Regions from separate parts of the Rhizobium sp. 05L419 genome, predicted to be linked through region 1. Evidence: riboswitches for the same ligand, from Rfam matches in the RefSeq annotation. Region 1 holds a riboswitch; each other region holds the start of a gene.

Region 1 (8,034 bases):
TTCTTCACCGACACCTATGTGACCTTCAACCCCACCGCCGAGGAGGTCGCGGAGTCTGCAATCCTGGCGGCCGAGGAAATCAGGCGCTTCGGGATCACGCCGCGCGCCGCGCTCGTCTCGCATTCGAATTTCGGCTCCCGTGAATCCGAGAGCGCGACGAAGATGCGTGCAGCGCTCCAGCTGGTTCGTGATAGTGCGCCCGAGCTGGAAGTCGATGGCGAGATGCATGGCGAGAGCGCGATCTCCGAGGCGTTGCGCAAGCGCGTCATGCCGGATACGACCCTGCACGACGAAGCAAACCTGCTGGTATTTCCGAACCTCGACGCCGCCAACATCACGCTCGGCGTCGTCAAGTCGATGACCGATGGTCTGCATGTCGGCCCGATCCTGCTCGGTGCGGCAATGCCGGCCCATATCCTGGCGCCGTCGGTCACCTCCCGAGGTGTGGTGAACATGGCAGCGCTCGCCGTCGTGGAGGCTTCCCAGCCGGCTTGAGTTGGCAGAGATCGGGAAAATGCGTTAGAATTGCAACGGCAGCTTGTTAATACAAACAGGCTACTGAGGAAAGTGGCGGCGGACGTGCGCCCGATCCACTGGTATTTGCTCATCCACGGGACGATGCCTTGAAACGCCGGAATTTGCCTTTTGCGCTCCTGATCGCCCTTTCGACACCGGTTTATGCGCAAGTCGCGCCGATCTGCGGTGAGTTGCGCGCGCGTCTTGCGGACCTGCCGCAGGTGATAGGAACCACGCCCGAGGTTCGCAAATATGCGAGTGCCATCGCCGAGCAGAATCTCGAGCTTCGAAAAGTCAGAAGCGATTTGCGGCGTAATGGGTGCAGCGCCGGCAGCATGGTGACGATCGGCGGCGACAACGCCGACTTCTGTGGCGAGCTCGAGCAGGCGGAAGCCAAGATGGCCGATAATATCAGCTATCTCCAGCAGCGCCGCGACGAACTGCGGGCGCAGAGCGAAGATACCCGCACGCGCAACGAGCTGATCGCTGCACTCGACGCCAACAGTTGCAACGCAGAGTCGTCGCTCCCCGACGATCCCCAGTATGCACCGCCTCCGAGCATCGACGATCAGGCGATGCGCGACGACACGTTCATACCGCTCGGCGGTGGCCAGGGGCGGCGAAGGTCTTATGTTCCATCCGGTATGCAACCCCTTTCGCATCTCAACACGGTGTGCGTCCGCACCTGTGACGGAGGCTTCTTCCCGCTCAGCTCCAACGCGACTTCGATGGACTTCGCGCGCGACGCCGACACTTGCGCGAAAATGTGTCCCGGCGTCGATACGGAGCTTTTCTATCACGATGTCTCCGTCGGAGAGACATCGGACATGATCTCCACGGCGACGGGCGCGCCCTATAGCGCGATGCCGAATGCATTCGTCTACAAGAACCGCAAGCCGGGGGAAAAAACGTCCTGCAGCTGCGACCTCCCCGCCTACTACGAACGCATGAGAAAGAACCAGTCTGCAGTCACCGAACTGCCCAAGAACGGCTCGATCACCAAAATCGAGACCCGGAAGCCGGAGGCGCCTGCGATTGCGGCGCCTGCCCCGCAATCCCAGGTGCCCGACCGGCCCTATGATCTGCAAAGCGACAAGGTCCGCCAGATCGGACCCCAATTCCTAGCCGGCGATCAGGGGGCAATCGACCTCAAGCACCCATCGACCCCGGGTGCTCAACCGCAGCAGCGGTAGCGGTTATTCGATCCCTTCGCCATTGCCCCAGCGATCGGCAAAGATCAGCTCTGCGACTGGCATCCGCTGCCGCCAGCCTTTGACGGCGAGTTCAGGCTGCTCGTACAGCTGGTCGACATAGCCGACACAGAGCCACGCAACGATCTCGACCCGCTCGGGCACGCCGAGGATCTGCTTGAGGTCGGCTTCATGGAAGATGCTGACCCAGCCGACGCCGATCCCTTCCGCGCGCGCGGCTAGCCAGAGATTTTGTACCGCGCAGACCGTCGAATAGGAATCCATCCGCGGATTGTGCGTCCGTCCAAGCACGACGTCGCCGCAGCGATCCGGATCGCAGGTGATGCAGATTCCAAGCGGGGCGCTGCGGATGCCTTCCAGCTTCAGCGACCGATAGGCCTGCTGCCGTTCGCCGGAAAACATCTCGGCCGCCTCCAGATTGGCACGATTGAAGGCGTCCCACACGGCGGACTTGACGTCCGGGTCGCGCACGAGAATGAAGTTCCACGGCTGCATGAAGCCGACGGACGGTGCGTGGTGCGCGGCTTCCAGGAGACGTTTGATCACGTCGTCCGGCAGGATGTCAGGCAGAAACTCCGAGCGAACGTCCCGTCGCGTCTCAATTGCCTTGTAAACCGCTTTGCGTTCGTCCTCAGAAAAGGCCGCAGCTCTTGGTAGAGAGCCAGAATGGTCTGGTCGCATCGTCAATCCCCAACAACACAACCGCCCGCCGTCCACGCGGGTCAGTCTATGATTGTCGGGCCGGTCTTCTGACTTGGGGTCACCCGCCTGCCGCGCCTTCCCGGCACGGAGCCAGTGGCATTTGAGCGGCAAACGTCAGCCTTACAGCGTTGGGCACGTTCCGGTCTTGCACCGAATTCCCGATTCTCCCGCGCTGACGCGGGCACCCGACGAGCAACCTATGTCGCGAAATGCCGCCAAACGCAATCGATCAGGCGGACGCTGGGAAATATCTGACATAGGCGAACTCGTCACCGTCTGGTGACCAGTTGGGCACATTGATCGTTCCCTGCCCGCCGAATAGTTCGAAGAGTGTCGTCAGATTGCCGCCGTCCATGTCCATGAGCCGCAGCCTGACATTCAGGTCGCGCGGATGGTCGAACACGTCGGGATCATAGGAAAGGATCAGCACCTTGTCGTTTCCGGGAGACGGATGGGCGAACCAGTTGCCGTAGTCGTCGTGCGTGATTTGTTCGAGCCCTGTCCCATCAGGATGAATGCGCCAGATCTGCATGAGACCGGTGCGACTGGAATTGAAGTAGATCCATCGGCCGTCAAGGGAATAGTCAGGCCCGTCGTTGCGGCCCTCTCCGTGGGTGAGGCGCTTCTCCTCGCCTCCGCTGACCGGGATCGTGTAAATGTCGAAGAGGTCGTTGCGGATGCCGCAATAGGCGAGTTCCTGGCCGTCCGGTGACCAGCCATGCCAATAGGACGGAAGGTTCGTCGTAACCAGGCGGGGGACGCCGCCTTCGACAGGCAGAACGTAGATCGCCGACTTGCCGAATTCGGTCTTGTCTGAAATGACGATCCGCGAACCATCCGGAGAAATCCCGTGATCGTTGTTGCACGCGATCGCGAAGCCAGTATCGACCATCTCGACGCGCCCAGAACCATCGAGCGCGAGACGGTGAAGAAGCCCGTCCCCGTTCAGCAGGAGGTAGCTGCCGTCTGGTGAGAAATTGGGCGCTTCGACGAGTTGATCGGTTTGCCAGACACTCCGGGACACACCCGTCCGGACATTAAAGATCTCCACGGAACTGCGCACGTAAAGCCTCCTCGACCTCAGATTCAAACGAAGGTCTGAACTACGCCACCGCCTGCCCTCGCGCAAGGACACTTCTCGGCGGTTATGTTGCGTATGCTAGCTATGTCCCATCGCAAATCAGCATCATCGACGCAAAAGCGCCGAGGGCAATTTGATCAATAAAGTCATACATGCGGGAAACCTAACCGGTTCATCTAGCGTTCATGACGGAGATGTGACAGTTCGGTGAAGGTTTGATGACACTGGAGTTTCACCGTTGATCGCGCAAGTCTTAAGGTCTGAAGCGGCAATGCGCGTCGCGTCGCTTTACACGCGTGTCGGCGCAAGCGGACGCCCGACCGCGCTTCGCGGTGCGATCAGCGTAGCGCTTTCGGCATTGATAGCACTTTTGGCGACCGTCGCGGTCGAATCAATCGCACGTGGGGCTATCACCGATGTCGGGGAGTTCGTGACGTCGACGGCCCGTCCCGGCATGACGACTGTCGTGATGCTGACGGTGCTGATGCTGTCGCTCGACGCGGTGTTGGGTCGGCGGTTTCTGTCCGCGTTGATCGTTCTGCCGGCAGTGCTCGTCCCAGCATTCGTGTCCAATCAGAAGCAGCACTATCTCTCCGATCCGCTCTATCCGTCGGATGTACTTTTCGGGCGGCAGATCATGGAGCTTCTGCCCGTCATGGTTCGCGACCGTCCGTTTGCCGCCGTGGCACTTGCCGTTGGTATCCTGCTCTCGGTCACCGGAATCGTGCTTGCCTGGCGTTTTGCCTGGCGCCACTTTCCGAAGCTGTCGAGCAAGAACCGCACGAGAAGCCTTTGCCTCGGCCTACCTGTTATCGCGGCTTTCGCATCGCTGATGGACTACTCCCAGTATTCCTGGATCCGCGATCGTCTGCAGGTCGTGCCGATGATGTGGGACCAGAAGGAGAACTACCGCAGCAACGGCTTTATCCTGGCCTTCATGTTCAATATTCCGATGGCCGATGTTGCGGCTCCCGCCGGCTTCGGCACGCAAACGCTCGACGCTATTCCCGCACGCAACTACGGCTATCTGAGTGGCCCCCGTGAGAAGCCCGACGTCATCATGCTGATGAGCGAATCCTTCTGGGATCCCACCAGACTGAAGACGTTGAAGCTGTCTGAAGATCCGCTGCCGAATATCCGCGCAGCCCAATCCGGCCATGTTTTTTCGCCGGAATTCGGTGGCATGACGGCCAATGTCGAGTTCGAGGCGCTGACCGGCTTCTCGAACGCATTTCTGCCTTACGGCAGCATTCCCTATCAACAGTACGTCCGCACCGACGTTCCATCGCTTGCGACCTTCTTCCGGGGCGAAGGCTACGCAGCGCGTGCGCTGCATCCTTTCAGCGGCTGGTTCTGGAACCGCAACGAGGTCTACAAGGATTTCGGCTTCGAGGAGTTTCGCAGCGAGGAGACTATGCCGGCGATGGAAAAGCGCGGCATATTCGCCTCCGACGATTCCCTGATGAAGGAGATCATGCAGGAAGCGGATGGGATGGATCGCCCCTTCTTCTTCTTCGCTGTCACTCTGCAAGGTCATGGTCCGTACGAAGCCAACCGCTACGGCAAGAACACAATCGATATTCAAGGCAAACTGACGGAAGCCGACCGTGCGACGCTTGCCACCTACACACAGGGCGTCAAGGAGGCCGACGACAGCTTCAAGTTGCTGGTGGACTGGGCCGAGAAGCGCGAGCGTGAAACCATCATCGTGCTTTGGGGCGACCATCTTCCGCCGCTCGGCAATGTTTACATGGACACAGGCTACATGCCCGACCAGGTGGCAACCCGCAAGGCATCGGTCAGCGTCATGAAGCAGGAGCACGAGACGCCGCTGGTCATCTGGTCGAACAAGAAGGGATCGAAAGCGGACATCGGCACCATCAGCCCTTCTCTGCTGCCCTACCATTTGCTGAAATTCGCGGGCTACGAGCATCCATTCTACACCGGCTTCCTCGGCCGCGTTCAGAAGAAATATGCTGTCGTGGACCGCTATCAGCTCATTGCACGCGACAATACGCCCTCACCGGACTGGGTTCTCAATCCCAAAAACCTGGATCCGCTCGTGCGTGACTATCGCTATATCCAGCATGACATCATGTTCGGCAAAGCCCGGACGCTCGACCGCTTCTTCCCGCAGCACGCGTGGATACGCAATCCGGGCTCCTGAGCCGGTGGATTGCGTGTCGCATTGCAATTTCACTGCATAACGGAATACTCGCCCCGAACTAGGAATACAGTATCGGGAGTCGTTCCATGCATAACCTGCCAAACTTCGTACACCTTCATTTCGACAAGTCCGCCGACGAGCTGGGCGACATCGAGAAACGCGTTCTAGCCAAGGCTCATGAGCGCAAGATCATCTCGACCGACATCAACGCGGCACTTCAGGCGGAATCTTCACTGGGCGAAAGGCTATCTGATTCAATTGCCCGCATCGGCGGTTCCTGGGGCTTCATCTCCGCCTTCCTGGTTTTCCTGGTATTCTGGTCCGTCGTGAACACGATTGTCGTCACGACCCAACCCTTCGACCCCTACCCGTTCATTTTCCTGAACCTCATCCTCTCGATGATCGCCGCCATCCAGGCTCCGATCATCATGATGTCGCAGAACCGACAAGCCGAGCGCGATCGTTTCGAGGCGGCAAAGGATTATGAGGTAAATCTGAAGGCGGAGTTGGAGGTGCTGTCTCTCCACCAGAAGATCGATTTGCAGGTTTTGACGGAGATCGCCGCCATGCGCGAGGATATTGCGCGCCTGTCGCAGCGTTTGACAAGTTGAAACCCAAACGAGGGAGGTGAGGCTGCGGCCGGCCAGGAGCCGAGGGGACCGATGCCCGCAATGAATGACTGCTGCTTCAACGAAAAAGCCCGGCGCTGGGCCGGGCTCATTCGCGTTCGAACAATCGATATCGATCAACCGTTGACAGCCATCCGCTTTTCGTCGCGGCCGCCCTTCATGCGCTCGGCAAGCAGGAAGGCAAGCTCGAGCGCCTGGTCGGCGTTGAGGCGCGGGTCACAATGGGTGTGGTACCGATCATGCAGATCGTCCGCGGTCACCGCGCGGGCGCCGCCCGTGCATTCCGTCACGTCCTTGCCGGTCATCTCGATATGGATGCCACCCGGATGCGTACCTTCTGCGCGGTGGATCTGGAAGAAGCTCTCCACTTCCGACAGGATCCGCTCGAACGGACGGGTCTTGTAGCTGTTGAGCGTGATCGTGTTGCCATGCATCGGATCGCAGGACCAGACGACCTTGCGACCCTCTCGCTCGACGGCGCGGATCAGACGCGGCAGATGCTCGGCAACCTTGTCGTGGCCGAAACGGCAGATCAAGGTCAGACGGCCGGCTTCGTTCGTCGGGTTCAGGATGTCGATCAGGTTCAAAAGGTCGTCTGCCTGCAGAGACGGGCCGCACTTCAGGCCGATCGGGTTCTTGATGCCCCGGCAATACTCGACATGCGCATGATCGGCCTGACGCGTACGATCGCCGATCCAGATCATGTGGCCGGAGGTCGCGTACCAGTCGCCCGACGTGGAGTCGACGCGGGTCAGGGCTTCTTCGTAGCCGAGCAGCAGCGCTTCATGGCTGGTGAAGAAATCGGTCTCCCGCAGGCTCGGATTGTTTTCCGAGCTGATTCCGATCGCCTTCATGAAATCCATGGTTTCGCTGATACGGTCCGCAAGCTTGCGGTATCGCTCGCCCTGCGGGCTGTCTTTGACGAATCCAAGCATCCACTGATGCACGTTCTCGAGGTTGGCATAGCCGCCCATCGCGAAAGCACGCAGCAGGTTGAGCGTCGCGGCCGACTGGCGGTATGCCATGGCCTGACGTTCGGGATTGGGGATGCGGGCCTCTTCCGTGAATTCGATGCCGTTGATGATGTCGCCGCGATAGCTCGGGAGCGAGACGCCGTCCAGGGTCTCGATGCCCGAGGAGCGCGGCTTGGCGAACTGACCGGCAATGCGGCCCACCTTAACGACAGGCAACTGCGCCCCAAAAGTCAGGACAACGGCCATCTGGAGGAATGCGCGGAAGAAGTCGCGGATGTTGTCCGCGCCATGCTCAGCGAAGCTTTCGGCGCAATCGCCGCCCTGCAGCAGAAAACCGTTGCCATCTGCTACATTGGCGAGATGCTTCGTCAGGCGGCGCGCTTCACCGGCAAAGACCAGCGGTGGATAAGATGCAAGCTGAGCTTCCGTTGCTGCCACTGCCGCCTGATCCGGATAATCCGGAACCTGCTGGATCGGTTTTTGCCGCCAACTGCTCGGAGTCCAATTCTGTGCCATCTCACTCACCTGTTTCAGCATCCCGCGTGTGTGCCGGATGTCTCGTCCTAAAAATGTTGGGCGGCTTATAAACCTTTAGCGCCATTTTGCCTAGCAGCGTTTCCGTTCTGACGCCCACAGGTCGCCGACCACGCTGTATAAAAAGGCACTCGCCATCACGATTTCAAACCGCATCAGCGGCATTAACGTTCAGTATACCAAGACGATTTGTATCAAATTTAAGTTTTCCCCATAGAAA
Region 2 (8,034 bases), 250 kb from region 1:
GTCATGCAGAGCTTTTCCAACGTTTCCACCGGTGCCGATCTGGTTATCGTCGAAGGAGCGGGGTCGCCGGCCGAGATCAACCTCAGGGCGGGCGACATCGCCAACATGGGGTTTGCGACGCGCGCCAAGGTGCCGGTCGTGCTCGTCGGCGACATCGATCGCGGCGGCGTCATTGCCTCTCTGGTGGGCACGCACGCGATCCTGTCCGATGAAGACCGTACGATGATTTCCGGTTACCTGATTAACAAGTTTCGCGGCGACGTATCGCTTTTCGATGATGGTATCGCGGCAATCGAGCGCTTCACGGGCTGGTCCAGTTTCGGTGTCGTGCCGTGGCTGAAGGCCGCCTCGCGTCTGCCGGCCGAAGATTCCGTGGCGCTGGAACGGCTGGCTCGCAACCGGGGCGGAGCACTGAAGATAGCAGTTCCGGTTTTGCCCAGGATTGCGAATTTCGACGATCTCGATCCTCTCAATGCCGAGCCGGATGTCGATCTGGTGTTCGTGCGACCGGGCGAGCGTATACCCGTCGATGCGCAGTTGGTCATCCTGCCCGGTTCCAAATCGACCATCGCCGACCTTGCCGATCTGAGGGCGGAGGGCTGGGACGCCGATCTGACGGACCATGTGCGGCGCGGAGGGCGCGTCATAGGCATTTGCGGCGGCTATCAGATGCTCGGCCTGAAGGTGCACGATCCCAGGGGAATAGAGGGAAACGCTCTGGAAACGCGGGGGCTCGGGCTGCTCGCTGTCGAAACCGTGATGGCGCCGGAAAAGACGGTGCGCAACAGCACCGCGACATCGGTCGAGTACGGCGATCCGCTTTCAGGCTATCAGATCCACCTCGGCGCAACCCGTGGTGAGGATTGCGGCCGGCCGTTCGCGATCGTGGACGGTAGGCCTGATGGCGCTATTTCGGGCGATGGGCGGGTCGCGGGGACTTACCTGCACGGTGTTTTTTCCAGCGACGCCTACCGTTCCAGGCTGCTGCAGAGCTTCGGCCTTGTCGGCGAGAGACGGAACTACCGTGCAGGCGTGGAGCTTGCACTCGACGAGATCGCCGCCGAGCTTGAAACCTATCTTGACGAACGTTGGCTCGGCGCCTTGCTCAGCTAGAGCTCGCCCGACACTTCCCGCCTGCGGCGGTCGAGCTCTTCGCTGTAACGGCGCAGCGTGTGGGCCTCGCTCAACTGGCCGACCACCGTTCGTTCCACCAAATTGTTGACGACAGCGAGTGCTTCGCTTTCGGTCTTGTCGAAGATGGCGGCGGCCTGCTTGGCGTTCATCTGCGGCTGCAGGAGGTCGTTGTGATAGCGGACGAACTGGTCAAGGCCGTTGCTGTCGTCATCGCTGTCGGTCAGGCTTGCATAGATCTCCGGCACCAGCACCAAGCCGGCATATTTGCCGCTGTCTTCTACAAGAATGACGCGCTGTGCGGAGCCGATCGGAAAGCGGTCCTTGAACTCCTCCATGGAAATGCCTGCCTTGGCGGTCTTCACGTCGGCGCGCATCAGCTTGTCGACGGTCAGATTGCGGATCCAGCCGACATCATGGGCACTCCGGATGCTCTCGCCACGCAGATGGAAACGCCAGGTTGCGAAAGAATAGCCGAACGTGCTGCGGACCACCAGCGACGAGGTGAGTACGGCAGCGAGCACGAGCGCGGTTATCGGGAAGTCACCGGTGATTTCCAGCGCAAGAAACGTCATCGTGAGTGGCCCGCCGATGACGGCGACCGCAAGCGAACTCATGCCCACCACGGCGTAGACGACAGGTGTTAAAGTTGCGTGAGCAAAATAGGGGGCAGAGTAGGCAAACAGTTTGCCCAGCAGCGCTCCCATGAACAGGGAAGCGAAAAACAGGCCGCCTCGGAAGCCGGAGCCGATGGATATGGCGGATGCAAACGACTTCAGCAGGAAAAGGCCGACKAGCACGGGGATGGCGACCTCACGGTCGAGGTTCAGATGCAACGCGCCATGGCCAGCCGACAGCACCTGCGGCGTGACGAGAGCAAGCAGGCCAACGACGACGCCGCCAAGCGCGGGCCGCAGCGGCGAGGCGATCGCGCTCCTGCGGGCGAGCTCTTCGATAAAGGCAACGCCCTGCATGATCAGGATGCCGACGCCTGCGCAAAACGCGCCGAGCAGGACCGCCGGAACGTAGTCGGCGGGCATGACGGCTCCGAACGAGCCGACGTCGATGACGAAATCGCTCCCGGCAAGAAGGCGCGCCACGAGCGTCGAAACGAGAGCGGACACGACGACCGGCGTCAGCGATACGATGGTATATGTGCCAATGATCAGTTCGAACGCATAGAAGGCGCCCGTCAGCGGTGCGTTGAAGGCAGCGGCGATCGCGCCTGCCGCGCCGCAGCCCACGAGGACACGCAGGTCCGAGCGGCGCAGCTGCAGCTTGAGCCCAAGCTTCGAGGCAATGCCCGACGCCAGCTGCGTATAGCCGGCTTCAAGCCCCACGGAGGCGCCGAAACCATTGGAGATCAGGTTCTGGACGGCCACAAGGATGCTGTCCGTCAACGACAGCCGTCCGCCGTGGAGCGCATTCGCCTCGATCGGGTCGACCATCGGCTTCTTGCGTGTCTTTGCCAGGATGAACATCAGCAGGCCGAGCAGCATGCCGCCGAACACGGGTGCAGCAAGCAAGAGGAACTTGTTGTCGATTTCGGAGGAGCTCAGCCTTTCGACATCGCTGATGCCGAAGATCAGGCTGTGCATCTCGCGGGAAACAAGACTCATGCCCGTGACCGCGAGGCCGGAGGTGACGCCGACGATCGCACCGGCGATGACCATGCCCATTTCGCTGCGGCGCAGGAGCGCACGCATGCGTCCTACATCCAACAGAGTGTGAAGCAGGCCGAACCGGCGCATATCGATTTTGAGGAGCATGGCAAGGAAACTAGGCGGGCAAAAGCCCGGTCAAGGGCGAGGGAGAGGTGCGACGGCGGCGACGGCATCCGCTTGCGGTGCAATTGAAACAAAAGCCCGGCGATGGCAACAGATTTCTTCTGGCGTAAGTCACTGATAAAATACCATAAATACGGTAGAGATAGTCGTCTTTGCGCGTGGTCGACATGGTTTTCCCATCCAATGCGAAGTGGGTTAGCCAATTGACTTCGCACTGGCGCTTGCCTAACCATGAATCCATAACGGATGGTTCTGGATCGCCTAAAGCGTTTCGGATGAAAAGGGAATGTGACGCGGTGGACCCAATCAGGGCGCTTTCATCACAGCCGACCCCGCGACTGTAGAGCGGTCAGGGTCTTCCGTCCGGCGTCGGATGCGCATTACCGGTTGTCTGCATGGTGCAGACGGGTGAGGCGGGGAAGACGACGGAAAAGCCACTGGTAGTGCAAGCATGATTAGCCGGGGCTGGACGCCTCTCAGTCTACGAATCGTCCGCCTTTTCATGATTGCCGCCGGGAAGGCGAGGAAGATCCGCTGGCACGATCAGGGCGACCGGTTTACCGGCCCGCCCCGATCGCGGCCTGAACCCGCGAGCCAGGAGACCTGCCATATCGTGCCGGGCGCAGAGCCCACCCATGGGGCGACGTCCCCGCTGCCAGCACGGAGGTTGTCATGGCTGAAAGACAGATTTATCGATCGCATGGCGCGGTCGTCTTGCCGGTCGCTTGCGGGCATGGTCCGCAGATCGGATTGCATTTCCCATGAACACCTCATCTTCGGGCGCCACCTTCGTTCTCGGTGGTGCGCGGTCTGGAAAATCCCGCTTTGCCGAGCACCTGGTTGCGGCAAGCGGTCTGGAGCGCCACTACGTCGCGACCGGCCGCGCCTGGGACGACGAGATGCGTGCGCGGATCGACCAGCACAAGGCAGATCGCGGCGACATCTGGACCACCCACGAAGAGCCGCTCGATCTGGTCGGATGCCTTGAGGCTGTCGATGGCGAGAAGCGGGCGATCCTGGTGGATTGCCTGACGCTGTGGGTTACCAATCTGATGATGGCGGAGCGCGGCATAGCGGCGGAGTTTGCCGCCCTTGCCGCCTATTTGCCGACGGCGCGCGCCCAGCTCGTCTTCGTCTCCAATGAAGTCGGGCTCGGCATCGTGCCGGAAAACCGCATGGCGCGGGATTTTCGCGACTATGCCGGCCGGCTGCACCAAATGATCGCGGCGGAAGCTGCGAGTGTATATTTTATCGCGGCTGGATTGCCGCTGAAAATGAAGGGTTGAATTCCATGAACCAGCAGAAGATCCCCGCGACCGTGATCACGGGCTTTCTCGGCGCGGGCAAGACGACGATGATCCGCAACCTGCTCTCCAATACGGGCGGCAAGAGGATTGCGCTCATCATCAACGAGTTCGGCGATCTTGGCGTCGACGGCGAGGTTCTGAAGGGCTGCGGCGCGGAGAACTGCACCGAGGACGATATCATTGAGCTGACCAACGGCTGCATTTGCTGCACGGTCGCCGACGACTTCGTCCCGACGATGACGAAGCTTCTGGAGCGTGAAAACCGCCCCGACCATATTGTCATCGAAACCTCCGGCCTGGCCTTGCCGCAGCCGCTCATCGCCGCCTTCAACTGGCCGGATATCCGCACGCAGGTCACGGTCGACGGCGTGATCACGGTGGTCGACAGCGCCGCTGTTGCCGCCGGTCGCTTTGCCGACGACCACGATGCCGTCGAAGCACGTCGCGTCGAGGACGAATCGCTCGATCACGAGAGCCCAATCGAGGAGCTTTTCGAGGATCAGCTGACCTGCGCCGACCTGATCGTTCTCAACAAGACCGATCTTCTTGACAGCGCGAGCCTCAGCCGCGTTCGTGACGAGGTCGCCTCTCGCATTTCCCGCAAGCCCGTCATGATCGAGGCAAAGAACGGCGAGGTGCCGGCAAGCATATTGCTTGGTCTCGGCATCGGCACCGAAGGCGACATCGTCAACCGCAAGTCCCATCACGAACTCGAGCACGAGGACGGCACGCCGCACGACCACGACGAATTCGACAGCTTCGTCGTCGAACTCGGCCCCGTTGCCGATCCCTCGGCTTTCGCTGAAAAGCTGAAGGGCATCATCGCGGAGCATGACGTACTGCGTCTCAAGGGTTTCGTCGATGTCCCGGGGAGGCCGATGCGACTGCAGCTGCAGGCCGTTGGCACCCGTATCGATCACTATTTCGACCGAGCCTGGGCACCCGATGAAGCGCGCGGCACGCGTCTGGTGGTGATCGGGCTGCACGAGATGGACGAGACTTTGGTGCGCAAGGCGATAGAAGTCCTGGCATAAGGCAAACCGATGCATCTGCTTCTGGCACAGCAGGGAACGATCAATGACGGCGAGGAGGCGATCGATCTCGGTCAGTCTCCCGGCGACATCCTGTTCCTGTCCGCCGCCGACACCGAGCTTTCGGCAATCGCCGCCGCGCATGGCCACAGGCATCAGGCGCGCACGCTGCGCATTGCGAGCCTGATGAGCCTCAAGCATCCGATGTCGGTGGATGCGTATATCGAGCGAACGGCACGACATGCCAAGCTCATCATTGTGCGGGCGCTCGGTGGCGCAAGCTATTTCCACTATGCGCTCGAAGCCCTGCACGCCGCCGCCGCGCGGTATGGCGCGCTGATTGCCGTCTTGCCGGGCGATTCCAAGCCTGATGCGGGTTTGGCGCCGTTTTCGAATGTGCCGCTTGAGGATCTGAATGCGCTTTGGGCCTACCTGATCGAAGGCGGGGACACGAATTCTGCGGCATTCCTTGCGTATGCGCAAACCATGCTTTCGGGTGGTGAGAAGCCGGAAGCGGCCAGCCCTTTGATGAAGGCGGGGATCTGGTGGCCGGGGCGCGGTGTTATCGGCGTCGAGGAGTGGAAGGAAGCGGTTGATCGCTTCTGCTACCCAGGGAGAAGTGGCCCTTCAGGGCAGATGTGGCGCAGGAGTGATGCTGGGAGTGAGCAAGTCGATCGTCACGCCGATGGTTGCGGCACTGCCGATGGGGAGACGGGAGAGCGCCCGACTGTCGCCATCTCCTTTTATCGCGCACTTGTCCAGAGCGGCGAAACGCGCCCCGTTGAAGCGCTGATCGAAGCGCTTGCGGCGGAGGGAATGCGGCCGCTGCCGTTATTTGCCTACAGCCTCAAGGACGCGGTCTCGAAGGGTATCGTCGAGGCTGTCTTTCATGCGGTGAAGCCCGATGTGGTGATTAACACCACGGGATTTGCAGTCTCCGCACCCGGCGCTGCACGACAGCCGACCGTGCTGGAGGCTAGCGACGCCGTCGTGCTGCAAGCAATCTTTTCCGCGTCGTCTCAAGAGGCATGGGCCGCATCGTCGCAGGGCCTTTCGGCGCGCGATCTCGGCATGAATGTGGCCCTGCCGGAGGTCGATGGGCGGATACTTGCGCGGGCTGTCTCGTTCAAGTCGGCAGCGCGCTACGATGCGCTGGTCGAGGCGAACATCGTCGCCAGCGAGCCGGATGCCGGCCGCATGCAATACACCGCGCGGCTCGCCGCCAGTTGGGCGCGATTGCGCAAGACGCGTCCGCAGGACCGACGTGTGGCGCTTGTCATGGCGAACTATCCCAACCGCGATGGCCGTCTTGGAAATGGTGTTGGCCTGGACACGCCGGCAGGCACCATCGAGGTGCTTGGCGCGATGCGGTCGGCCGGCTACGCGGTTTCCAACTTTCCCGGGGATGGTGATGCGCTGATGCGGCATCTGATGGCGGGGCCGACGAATTCCGGCAACGATGGCAAGGTTGTCCGCGAGACGCTTTCCTTGAGTCGCTACAGGGAGTTCCTCGAAGGTCTTCCGAAAAAGATTCAGGATGAAATCGGCCGTCGCTGGGGTGCCCCGGAGACTGATCCGTATGTCAGGGATGGGGCGTTTGCACTGTCGTTCACCCGTTTCGGCGACGTGCTGGTCGGTATCCAGCCGGCGCGCGGCTACAATATTGATCCGAAGGAAAGCTACCATTCGCCGGATCTGGTGCCGCCGCACGGATATCTCGCTTTCTATGCCTTTCTCCGTCATGAGTTCGGTGCCCATGCCGTCATTCACATGGGCAAGCACGGCAATCTCGAATGGCTGCCGGGCAAGGCGCTGGCACTGTCGCAGGAGTGCTACCCCGAGGCCATCCTCGGGCCTCTTCCGCACCTTTATCCCTTCATCGTCAACGATCCTGGCGAGGGAACGCAGGCCAAGCGCCGCACCGCCGCTGTAATCATCGATCATCTGACGCCGCCGCTGACGCGCGCCGAGAGCTATGGGCCGCTGAAGGACCTGGAAGCGCTGGTCGATGAGTACTACGAGGCCTCGGGGGGCGATCCGCGCCGTATTCGTTTGCTCAGCAAGCAGATCCTCGACCTCGTCGCCGATATCGGCCTCGACCGGGATGCCGGCATTGCGAAAGGCGAGAGCGAGACCGAGGCGCTTAAGAAGCTGGACGCATATCTCTGCGACCTCAAGGAAATGCAGATCCGCGACGGCCTGCACATCTTCGGCGTTTCACCGCAGGGGCGGTTGCTGACCGATCTGACGGTGGCGCTGGCGCGCGTGCCACGTGGGCTTGGCGAGGGTGGAGATCGGAGCTTGCAGAGGGCGATCGCAAGCGATGCGTTTGGAAACCCCTCCCCAACCCCTCCCCATAAGGCGGAGGGGCTCAATCTGCGGCAGACCTCTCAACCACGCAAAAAGATCCTCAACCAGCTGCTAGGAGAGGCGGTAAAACAGGTAAGTCCTTCCCCCTTGTGGGGAGGGGTTGGGGAGGGGGCTTGTTTCGACCCGCTCGATTGCGACATGGCCGGCGATTGGCTCGGACCGCGCCCGGCGATGCTCACCGAGGTCTCCGCCGATCCATGGCGGACACAGGGTGACACGGTTGAACGGATCGAACTGCTCGCGGCGAAGTTGGTGTCTGCCGAGATCGCCTGCCCGAGCGATTGGCATGCGACCAATGCAGTCCTTGCCGAGATCGACGCCCGCCTGAAGCCCGCGATCCTCGCCTGTGGCGCCGCCGAGATCGATGGATTGCTGCGCGGTCTTGACGGTCGATTCGTGCCGCCCGGT
Region 3 (8,034 bases), on a different contig from region 1:
CTTGGCAGGAAGCATGGGAGCGAGGGGGTGCGTGGAGAGAGGGCATAGTCAGCGGCCTAGCGAGACTGCCCAAGAACGGGGTGAAAGCCCTCGAAAGGGTTCTCGGCCCCGAGGTGGTGGAAAGCCTGGTGAAAAGGTAATCTGAACAGATGACCGGGCAAGACACCCCATATGACCCCGGCCCTTGCCGGCGTTGCGGCAAGCCGTCGGAAGTCGTCCTCAAGATCGGCCAGCAAGTCGTGAACGGCGAGGACAAGTATCTGCCGGATCGTCGGCTATGCCTCGCCTGCTGCTAGATCGAGAAGAAGGAACTATGGGAAGCAGGAGTAGGGACATGACAGCAGAAATCGCGCCTGCCGACTTCCCCGGGCTTGAGAGCCTATGCTGGAACAGGAGCAAGACGGCTCCCATCGATCGGGAAACCGCGTGGAGCCTATATCGGGCCAACTGGCGGTTCATCTACCAGGACGATCTGACGGCCGAGGAAACCCACCTGATCGAAAGCCTTGAGGTCGAATTCGGGGCGCGGTTGCTCGGCACGGAAGGCCCACCACCTCCATTCGCTCTGATCACACCGTAGCCTCAGGAACATGAGCTGCTGCAAGCCTTGCCGGAGCTCGACGCCCCCGGCAGTGTCGGCGATAAGATCGTCACCGAGGTCAGAAAAGCTCTACTAACCCAAAAGATTGTCTGCCGGCGATGGATCCTTTCGGGGTTTGGCGAGCTGATTTTCTGGCGCAAGCAAGTGCCGCTCTGCGCCAGATGCCAACTCCTTCCCCGACCGCTGACGATCACTCGATCCGGTACTGCACGTGATACCGCCCGTGAAAATCCGAGCGCGCCACGCGTGCCGCGACGCCGAAGATGTCGCGGATGAGGGTCTCGGTCAGAACCTCGTCCGGGCCCCCTGCTGCCACCACCCTGCCCTGGTGAAGAACGGCGAGACTGTCGCAGAACATCGCTGCCAGATTGAGGTCGTGAAGTGCCACGATGCTGGTGGCGTCCAGCCTGGAAACCAGCGAGAGGATTTCGAGCTGATGCTGGATGTCCAGATGGTTGGTCGGCTCGTCGAGCAGAAGTTCGCTCGGGGTCTGCGCCAACGCGCGGGCGATCTGCACCCGCTGCCGCTCGCCGCCCGACAGCGTATGCCAGGCCTGGGCCGCACGATCCGCCATGCCGACCTGCACAAGCGCACTGGTGACGGCAAGCTCATCGCCCTCAGCCCACGGCGCGATCGGCCCGCGATGCGGGGTCCTGCCGAGACGGACGACGTCGGCGACAGTCAGCTGTGCGTCGGTGCCGGTCTGCTGTTCGACGAAGGCGACGCGCCGCGCGATGTCGATGCGCCGCATCCCGGCAATGTCGGTATCGCCGAGACGGATGACACCGCTCTTTACATGGCGCAATCCGCACATCAGCCTGAGCAGGCTGGATTTGCCGGATCCGTTCGGACCGAGCAGCCCGAGCGTCCTGCCCGGCGCCACCTCGATGCTGACGCCATCGACCACCATCCTGTTGCCCGCCGACCAGCGGACCTCACTTGCTGAAATGCTCATGTCACGCTCCTCGCGCGGTAAAGAATGACCGCAAAGGCCGGTGCGCCGAACAGTGCCGTGACGACGCCGATCGGCAGGATCTGCTGCGGAATGATGATGCGCGAGACGATGTCTGCCCCGACCATGAAGATTGCCCCCATCAGCGTTGCCGCCGGCAGCAGCCGCAGGTGTCCGGGACCGACGATGAAACGCGCCGCATGCGGGACGACCAGCCCGACAAAGCCGATGGAGCCGACGATGCTGACGACGGCGGCTGTCATCAGCGCGGTCAGCCCCAGCAGCACGATGCGGACCCTGCGGACCGGGATGCCGAGCGTTGCGGCGCTGTCTGCACCGAAGGCGAACGCATCGAGCGCTCGGGCATGGAACATGCATAGGACAAAGCCGGCGCCGGCGATCGGCGCCGCCAGATACACATCCGGCCAGCGCACGCCGCCAAGACTGCCGAGCAGCCAGAACATGACGCCGCGGGCCTGCTCGGCATTGGCCGATGTCGTAACGATATAGGATGTCAGCGCATTGAAGAGCTGCGAGCCCGCCACACCGGAGAGCACGACCCGGTCGTTCTGCCCGCCCGTTCCCGCCGCCAGCAGCGCGACGAACAGGAAGGCGATGACCGCGCCGATAAATGCCCCGGACGACAGCGTCAGCACCCCATAGCCGAGCCCCAGGATCATGACGGCCACGGCCCCCGTCGAGGCGCCGGCCGATATGCCGAGCACGTAGGGCTCCGCCAGCGGGTTTCGGAGCAGCGCCTGCAGGATCACCCCGCAGAGCGCCAGCGCCGCTCCCACGCTTGCCGCCACGAGTGCGCGGCTCAGCCTGTAGTCCCACACGATGCCCTGATGGATGCGGCTGAGCTCGAACGCCGTGCCGAAAGCCCGGTTGGCGACGGCCATTGCCGTGGTCGGCAGCGGAATGGCGATCTCGCCGATCGAGACGGCAAGGCTGATCATGAAGGCGAGAAGGACCAGAGAGACGGCAATGAGCGCACTCAGCACCCACCACCTGCCGCAAACAGCGATCCCGGAGCTCACTGCCTCAGCCCGAAGGCCTTGATGCCCTTTGCCAGACCCTCGATCCCGTCGATGGTGCGGATCGTCGGATTCATCGATTGCGCATCCATCATCACGAAGCGCCTTCCTTTCACCGCCTCGAGCTGGCTCGTCACCGGGTCCTTTTCGAGGAAGTCGATTTTCACCGCCGGGTCATCGGCAGCGTAGCGGCGGCGGTCCATGGTCGCGATCACGATGATCGCGGGGTTGGCCTCGGCGATCGTTTCCCAGCCGACCAGCGGCCACTCCTCCTCGCTCGTCACGACGTTTCTGGCACCGATCGCCTTCAGGATATAGGCAGGCGCACTGTTCTTGCCGGCAATGAAGGCGTCGCCGTTCACCTCCTTGCTGGAGAACCAGAAGACGACGGGGAGCTTGCTGCCGCCGGCGTCGGCAATCGATGCTGCCGCATTCGCCTCGCGCGCCTTCAGGGCTGCAACCAGCGCGTCGCCACGGTCCGTGACGTCGAAGATTTCGGCAAGTTCGCCGATCTCCCGATAGATCAGCTCCATCGTGAAGAGCTCCTTGCGCACGCCGTCTCCACCATCGGCGTTGACCTTCGCGACGCAATCGGCGGGCGCGATATAGGTGTTGATGCCGAGCTCGGAAAACTGCTCCCGCTTGCCGACCGAGCCCTGGGGGCCGACATGCCACTCGAATTCCGCGGCAACCAGGTCGGGCTCCTGGCCAACGACGGATTCAAAACTCGGGTCATTGTCGGCGAGACGCTTGATGGTCTGGTTGTCGGCGGCAAACTGCGGCAGGACCGGCCCGACCCAGACCGCCGTGCCGGCGATATTGTCCTTGAGACCGAGCGAAAGGAGAATTTCGGTCATGCCCTGGCCGATCGAAACGATCCTGCCGGGTGCCTTGTCGAAGGTGACGGTCCGGCCGCAATTGGAAAGCGCGAGAGGATACTGGGTCGCGCCCATGGCGGGAGCCGACAGCCCGGCGACGAAAAGGACGAGACTGAACGATTGAAGCATGTGACGCATGGAGTGCCTTTGTAGAATGGAGGAAAACGCGTCGCGCCCGCCGATCGGGCGGGAAACGCGAGGGTGAAGACGGGTTCGCAGCTGCCGCCCGGCGCCGGACCTCGGTCCATGCGTCGGGACGCAGATTTGCGTCAGCCGTTGCTAAAGATGGATGGCCCAATCAAGCCTGGGATTGGCGACGGCCACGCGGTTCGCACCGATGTCGAGATCGATCATGCTCGCTCCTGTTCCGGGCATCCCCGCCCGGTTGATTGGATCTATCTTCGACGGCAGGTCTCCTGGCTCGCGAATATATGCGTCTCATCTGCCTTCCCGCGCAAACGAGTGTCACGCAGTGGCATGGCGCCCGAAAAGGGCGCCACTGGGATGATCGGCAATCCGCTTACAGTTGCGGGGGCAGCCACGGTCTTGGTCCCTTGTTGGGTCGTCCGCACCGTGTTCCCTATTAATCCCCTCGGAGTCATCGTCGGGGAACCGTCGGGCGCAGTTAAGCCACGCCGTATGACAAGGTCAAGCCGAACGGCTCATGATGTTCAGCCTGAAAACGCCACATGGCTTCCATTCTCCATCGAGCCTTGCCAGAAGTGACGCGGCCAGACCGCTGATTCGACCAATTTCGGACACAGAAGGATGGCATGGCACTGCTCATGAGAGGCGCCCGTTCGCGGCGCGCCGCCACTGGACCGCTTGCGAGGTATGAAGGTGAAACTGCTAACTCTGGCCACGGCTTTGCTGTTTGCAACGGCGCTTGCTTCGACGGCCAATGCCGCACCCCAGAATTTCCCCGGCGCGCCGGGCGCGCTGACGCTTGCCGGCAAATGCGCCAAGCTCGTGGTCGGCAAGGTCGATGCGACGAAGGAGTGCCAGGGCGAAATCGCCAGCGTGACGCTGATCAACGGCCAGGTCACCTTGATCTTCACCTCCGGCGGCAAGATGCTCGGTTTCCAGGGCGACGGCACGAAGATCAAGCCGGCATCCGCCGGCAACGTCAGCCTGCCCCTCAGCCTCGTCGTCACCGGCGTCGGTCAGAAGATGACCGGCCAGGTGAAGGTGACGGGCACCTGCACGATGGGCAACCCCTACGGCGGTAAGCCGGTCGCCATCGAATGCACGGCCAAGAGCGCCGATACCGCCTTTGCCGGCAACTTCCGCACCAACGGCAAGTCGCCGAAGCAGAAGTAGCGTCAACGGGATACGGATGCCTACCCCGCCGTCGGATCGCCCGCGTTGGCGTCCAGATTCTGGTTCAGCCGCTTCAGAAGCGTGTCGACTTCCTCGTCCGTGAAGCCCGACAATGCCTGCCGGTTGCCTTCCATCAGGATTGCGCGCCGGGAAGGCGCTCCTCTGCCTGCTCTGTCAGGGTGATCAGGCGGCTCCGTCCGTCCTTGGGATCGGGGAGCCGCTGGACGAGGCCATCGCGTTCGATGCGCGACAGCAGCTGCGCCATCAGGCGGCTGATCAAGCGCACCACGCGCCGCTGCCCGGCTTGCGGGCGAGGCCTTCGTCGATGAGCTGCACGCCGATCGACCGCCCGTCGCGGGAGATGACGCGCGGCGCTCCGGCCTTGCCAGGCTGCCCGGCCGGGTTCATCGCGAAGGATCCGGCATTGAGGATGTTCAAGAGCCGCAGTTTGGCGGCAAAGCCGATACGTCTTTCACCGTCGCAGCGCGCATCGTCGATGCCCGGGCTGACGATATCGGCAATGACGATCTTCTCGCCCTTGTACCAGAAGGTGCCACCATCGGCGACGCAGTTGATGTGCTCGCCCTGTCCGCAATAGCCGAATGCCGCCTTCGCGGCCTGCGTCTGTGCCGGGGAAACCGAAACGGGTACCGCCTTTTCAGGTGCGGCCGGCGCCTTTGCCGGGATGGGAATCGCAGCGGGAGGCAGCACGCGCGAGACCGCGGAGATCGAGGCGGTCTGTTTCGGCCCGGCATCGCGTGCCGGCTCGCTTTTCGCAACGGTGACGGGGCGCGTGGCGGCGGGCGCGGGGGCATGCGCCGCCAGCATGGGCTTCACGCTCTTCCAGTTGTCGTAGACCGCGATGCCGCCAACGGCGATCGCGCCGATGATGGCCCAGGGGAGAGCGCTTCCGCCTCCCCTGCCTTTTGACCGTGTCGATGATTTGCGGCGGCGTGTCGCTGTCTTGGCCATGTGTCCGAATCCCGTGATCGGCGGATTATCGCCGCGCAATCCTTTCGGAAAGGTTGGCGAATGCCGTTTGGCACCGGCAAGTTTTTTTAAAAAGCCCGTCGTCACACAATCGCGCCATTTGGCGTGTCGGGAGGACACATCACGAACATTTGTTTTTGAAACGCTGGCACGCCAGGCCCGCGTGCGCCATGTGAGGGGCGAGGCGAAATTGGTTTGCGGATGAGAGTATGACACTCGGGCTTTTTTCAATTCTGAAGTGGCCAATCCGGCTCGTCGGCGCAGCCGGCTTGCTGGTCCTTGCGCATGCCGGAGTTGAACAGCTGTCCGGCAATTTTCACGAAGTCATCCCAGGTGAGCTCTACCGCTCCGCACAACCGAGTGGGTCCGACATCCAGACCTATGCCAATACCTACGGCATCAAGGCGATCCTCAACCTGCGCGACGAGAAACGGACGGACTGGTACGAGCAGGAGGCACAGGCAGCGGCGAGAAACGGCATAACACTGATTGATTTTCCGATCTCTTCGTCCAACGATCTGCCGGTCGAGGAAGCAACCCGGCTGGCCCAGCTGATGGCCGACGCGCCGAAACCGCTTCTCATCCACTGCGAACACGGCGCAAACCGCACCGGCCTGGCGGCGGCAATCTATGTAGGGGCAGTTAGCAAGCGCAGCGAGGCATTCGCCGAATTTCAACTGAGCCCCTATTTCGGGCATTTCGCGATACCCGGTTTCAGCCGTTATGCGGTCTACCGTTCCTGGGATGAATTCGAGGAAACCATCGGTTTCTAATCACCGGATGATCGAAAGCCGAGCGGCCGCGACGAGACGGGACTGCTCGATATGGCTTGGAACCTCTGCTGCCGAGCCGGCTTGAGGGCCGGAGCGTTGATATGACCCATCTGATCTCTCGATCCGATATCGATCCGGTTTTCGGCAGCCTGGCGTAGCGCCTGCCACTCGTTCTCGTGTTTCATGTATACGTCCTGCGGCACCAAATCTGTCTTCATGTGTCTCTCGCCAATCATTGGCCAACGCCAGCGGCCCGTGTCAGCGGCTGGGCTTTCGCAATCGTTCCATCCTCGTCTGCGGCAGGCTGTGGGCCGCCGCGCGACAGGTCTGCACCGCTCACATGGGCGGGGACATGGACGTCGTGAAGCACGCCAGGCGGCAACGTCAGATCAACCTGATGCGGCGGCATCACCTGCGCCATTTTCATGCGGTTCGGCCGTGCCTTTTTCATTCGGTCCGGCGCTTCGGTGCGTTTGTCGGGAACGTGGGTCGAAGTGTGCATCATGGGCCTCCTTTTCAACTCAACCCAACCCCAACGACTTGAAGGCCTCGATGGTTCCAAAGAAAAGCGCTCTGCCGCCGACCGCCCAGCCTTGACTGGCAGCGGAAGTTCACTACCTTTGCCTCATCCCGCGGCCTCAGACATCGGCTGACGGGGCAACCTGGTGCCGGGCCCCTCTGGCGAGAGTTTTTGCGGCGCTCTCGTGATGTCGGTACCGCCTGCAAATGAGCCGGCGGATTTTTTCCTATGAAAAAGCACACCATGCCTCACGCGCATGCCCGTTGTGGTATGTCGCGTTTCTCCTGCGTATCCCCGTATCCAAACAGCGTTTCTGGCTGCGAGGTGAGGCCATGAACCCAACCTCCACCCAAAAATCCTCGCTCAGCTATTTCCGCTGGGCCTTCATCGTCACCGTCCTCGGCCTGATCCTGGGGGCCGCCCTCGGCTGGCAGACCACCGGCACGATCGGCGGCATGGCCACCGTCTTCTTCGTGTGTACGGTCCTTGCCGTGCTGGAGATTTCGCTCTCCTTCGACAACGCCATCGTCAACGCCAACAAGCTCAAGGAAATGACGCCGGCCTGGCAACACCGGTTCCTGACCTGGGGCATCGTCATCGCCGTCTTTGGCATGCGCATCGTCTTCCCGCTGGCGATCGTCGCGATCGCAGCCAAGATCGGCCCTTGGGAGGCGCTTGTGCTCGCGGCACGGGAACCTGCCGAATACGCCCGCATCATGAACGACGCGCACCTGCCGATCGCCGCCTTCGGCGGCACCTTCCTGATGATGGTCGGCCTCAACTACTTCTTCAATCACGAGAAGGACGTCCACTGGATCGCCGGGCTGGAAAAGCTGATGGCGCGCTCCGCCACCATCAAGGGCATCGAAATCGCGCTCGTACTGGCGCTCGTGCTGGTCTTCTCCTCGTTCCTTGAAGCGGAGGATGCCACCACCTTCGTCCACTGCGCCATCTACGGCCTGC

What was found. A riboswitch is a leader RNA that binds a small molecule or an ion and turns the genes downstream of it on or off. The one in region 1 is predicted to bind cobalamin.
Region 2: another riboswitch for cobalamin. It lies ahead of cobU (bifunctional adenosylcobinamide kinase/adenosylcobinamide-phosphate guanylyltransferase); the one in region 1 lies ahead of bluB (5,6-dimethylbenzimidazole synthase).
Region 3: another riboswitch for cobalamin. It lies ahead of AC1DMK_RS09300 (ABC transporter substrate-binding protein); the one in region 1 lies ahead of bluB (5,6-dimethylbenzimidazole synthase).

What each region holds. Positions count from the first base shown of each region.
Region 1 covers NZ_JBFTOF010000002.1:31,400-39,433, forward strand. The annotation lists gene AC1DMK_RS02530 (NADP-dependent malic enzyme) at 1-495, shown strand, start outside; gene AC1DMK_RS02535 (DUF2865 domain-containing protein) at 624-1,709, shown strand; gene bluB (5,6-dimethylbenzimidazole synthase) at 1,713-2,408, opposite strand; cobalamin riboswitch at 2,450-2,633, opposite strand; gene AC1DMK_RS02545 (TolB family protein) at 2,659-3,492, opposite strand; gene AC1DMK_RS02550 (LTA synthase family protein) at 3,782-5,677, shown strand; gene AC1DMK_RS02555 (DUF1003 domain-containing protein) at 5,764-6,288, shown strand; gene AC1DMK_RS02560 (class II 3-deoxy-7-phosphoheptulonate synthase) at 6,423-7,796, opposite strand.
Region 2 covers NZ_JBFTOF010000002.1:279,824-287,857, reverse strand. The annotation lists gene AC1DMK_RS03735 (cobyric acid synthase) at 1-1,113, shown strand, start outside; gene AC1DMK_RS03730 (chloride channel protein) at 1,110-2,900, opposite strand; cobalamin riboswitch at 3,149-3,543, shown strand; gene cobU (bifunctional adenosylcobinamide kinase/adenosylcobinamide-phosphate guanylyltransferase) at 3,680-4,204, shown strand; gene cobW (cobalamin biosynthesis protein CobW) at 4,210-5,259, shown strand; gene cobN (cobaltochelatase subunit CobN) at 5,269-8,034, shown strand, end outside.
Region 3 covers NZ_JBFTOF010000005.1:296,257-304,290, forward strand. The annotation lists gene AC1DMK_RS09275 (nucleotidyltransferase family protein) at 1-140, shown strand, start outside; gene AC1DMK_RS09280 (hypothetical protein) at 150-296, shown strand; gene AC1DMK_RS09285 (hypothetical protein) at 335-580, shown strand; gene AC1DMK_RS09290 (ABC transporter ATP-binding protein) at 792-1,556, opposite strand; gene AC1DMK_RS09295 (FecCD family ABC transporter permease) at 1,553-2,593, opposite strand; gene AC1DMK_RS09300 (ABC transporter substrate-binding protein) at 2,590-3,606, opposite strand; cobalamin riboswitch at 3,858-4,100, opposite strand; gene AC1DMK_RS09305 (hypothetical protein) at 4,303-4,788, shown strand; gene AC1DMK_RS09310 (hypothetical protein) at 4,922-5,077, opposite strand; gene AC1DMK_RS09315 (hypothetical protein) at 5,065-5,760, opposite strand; gene AC1DMK_RS09320 (dual specificity protein phosphatase family protein) at 5,988-6,551, shown strand; gene AC1DMK_RS09325 (hypothetical protein) at 6,548-6,769, opposite strand; gene AC1DMK_RS09330 (hypothetical protein) at 6,784-7,056, opposite strand; gene AC1DMK_RS09335 (DUF475 domain-containing protein) at 7,404-8,034, shown strand, end outside.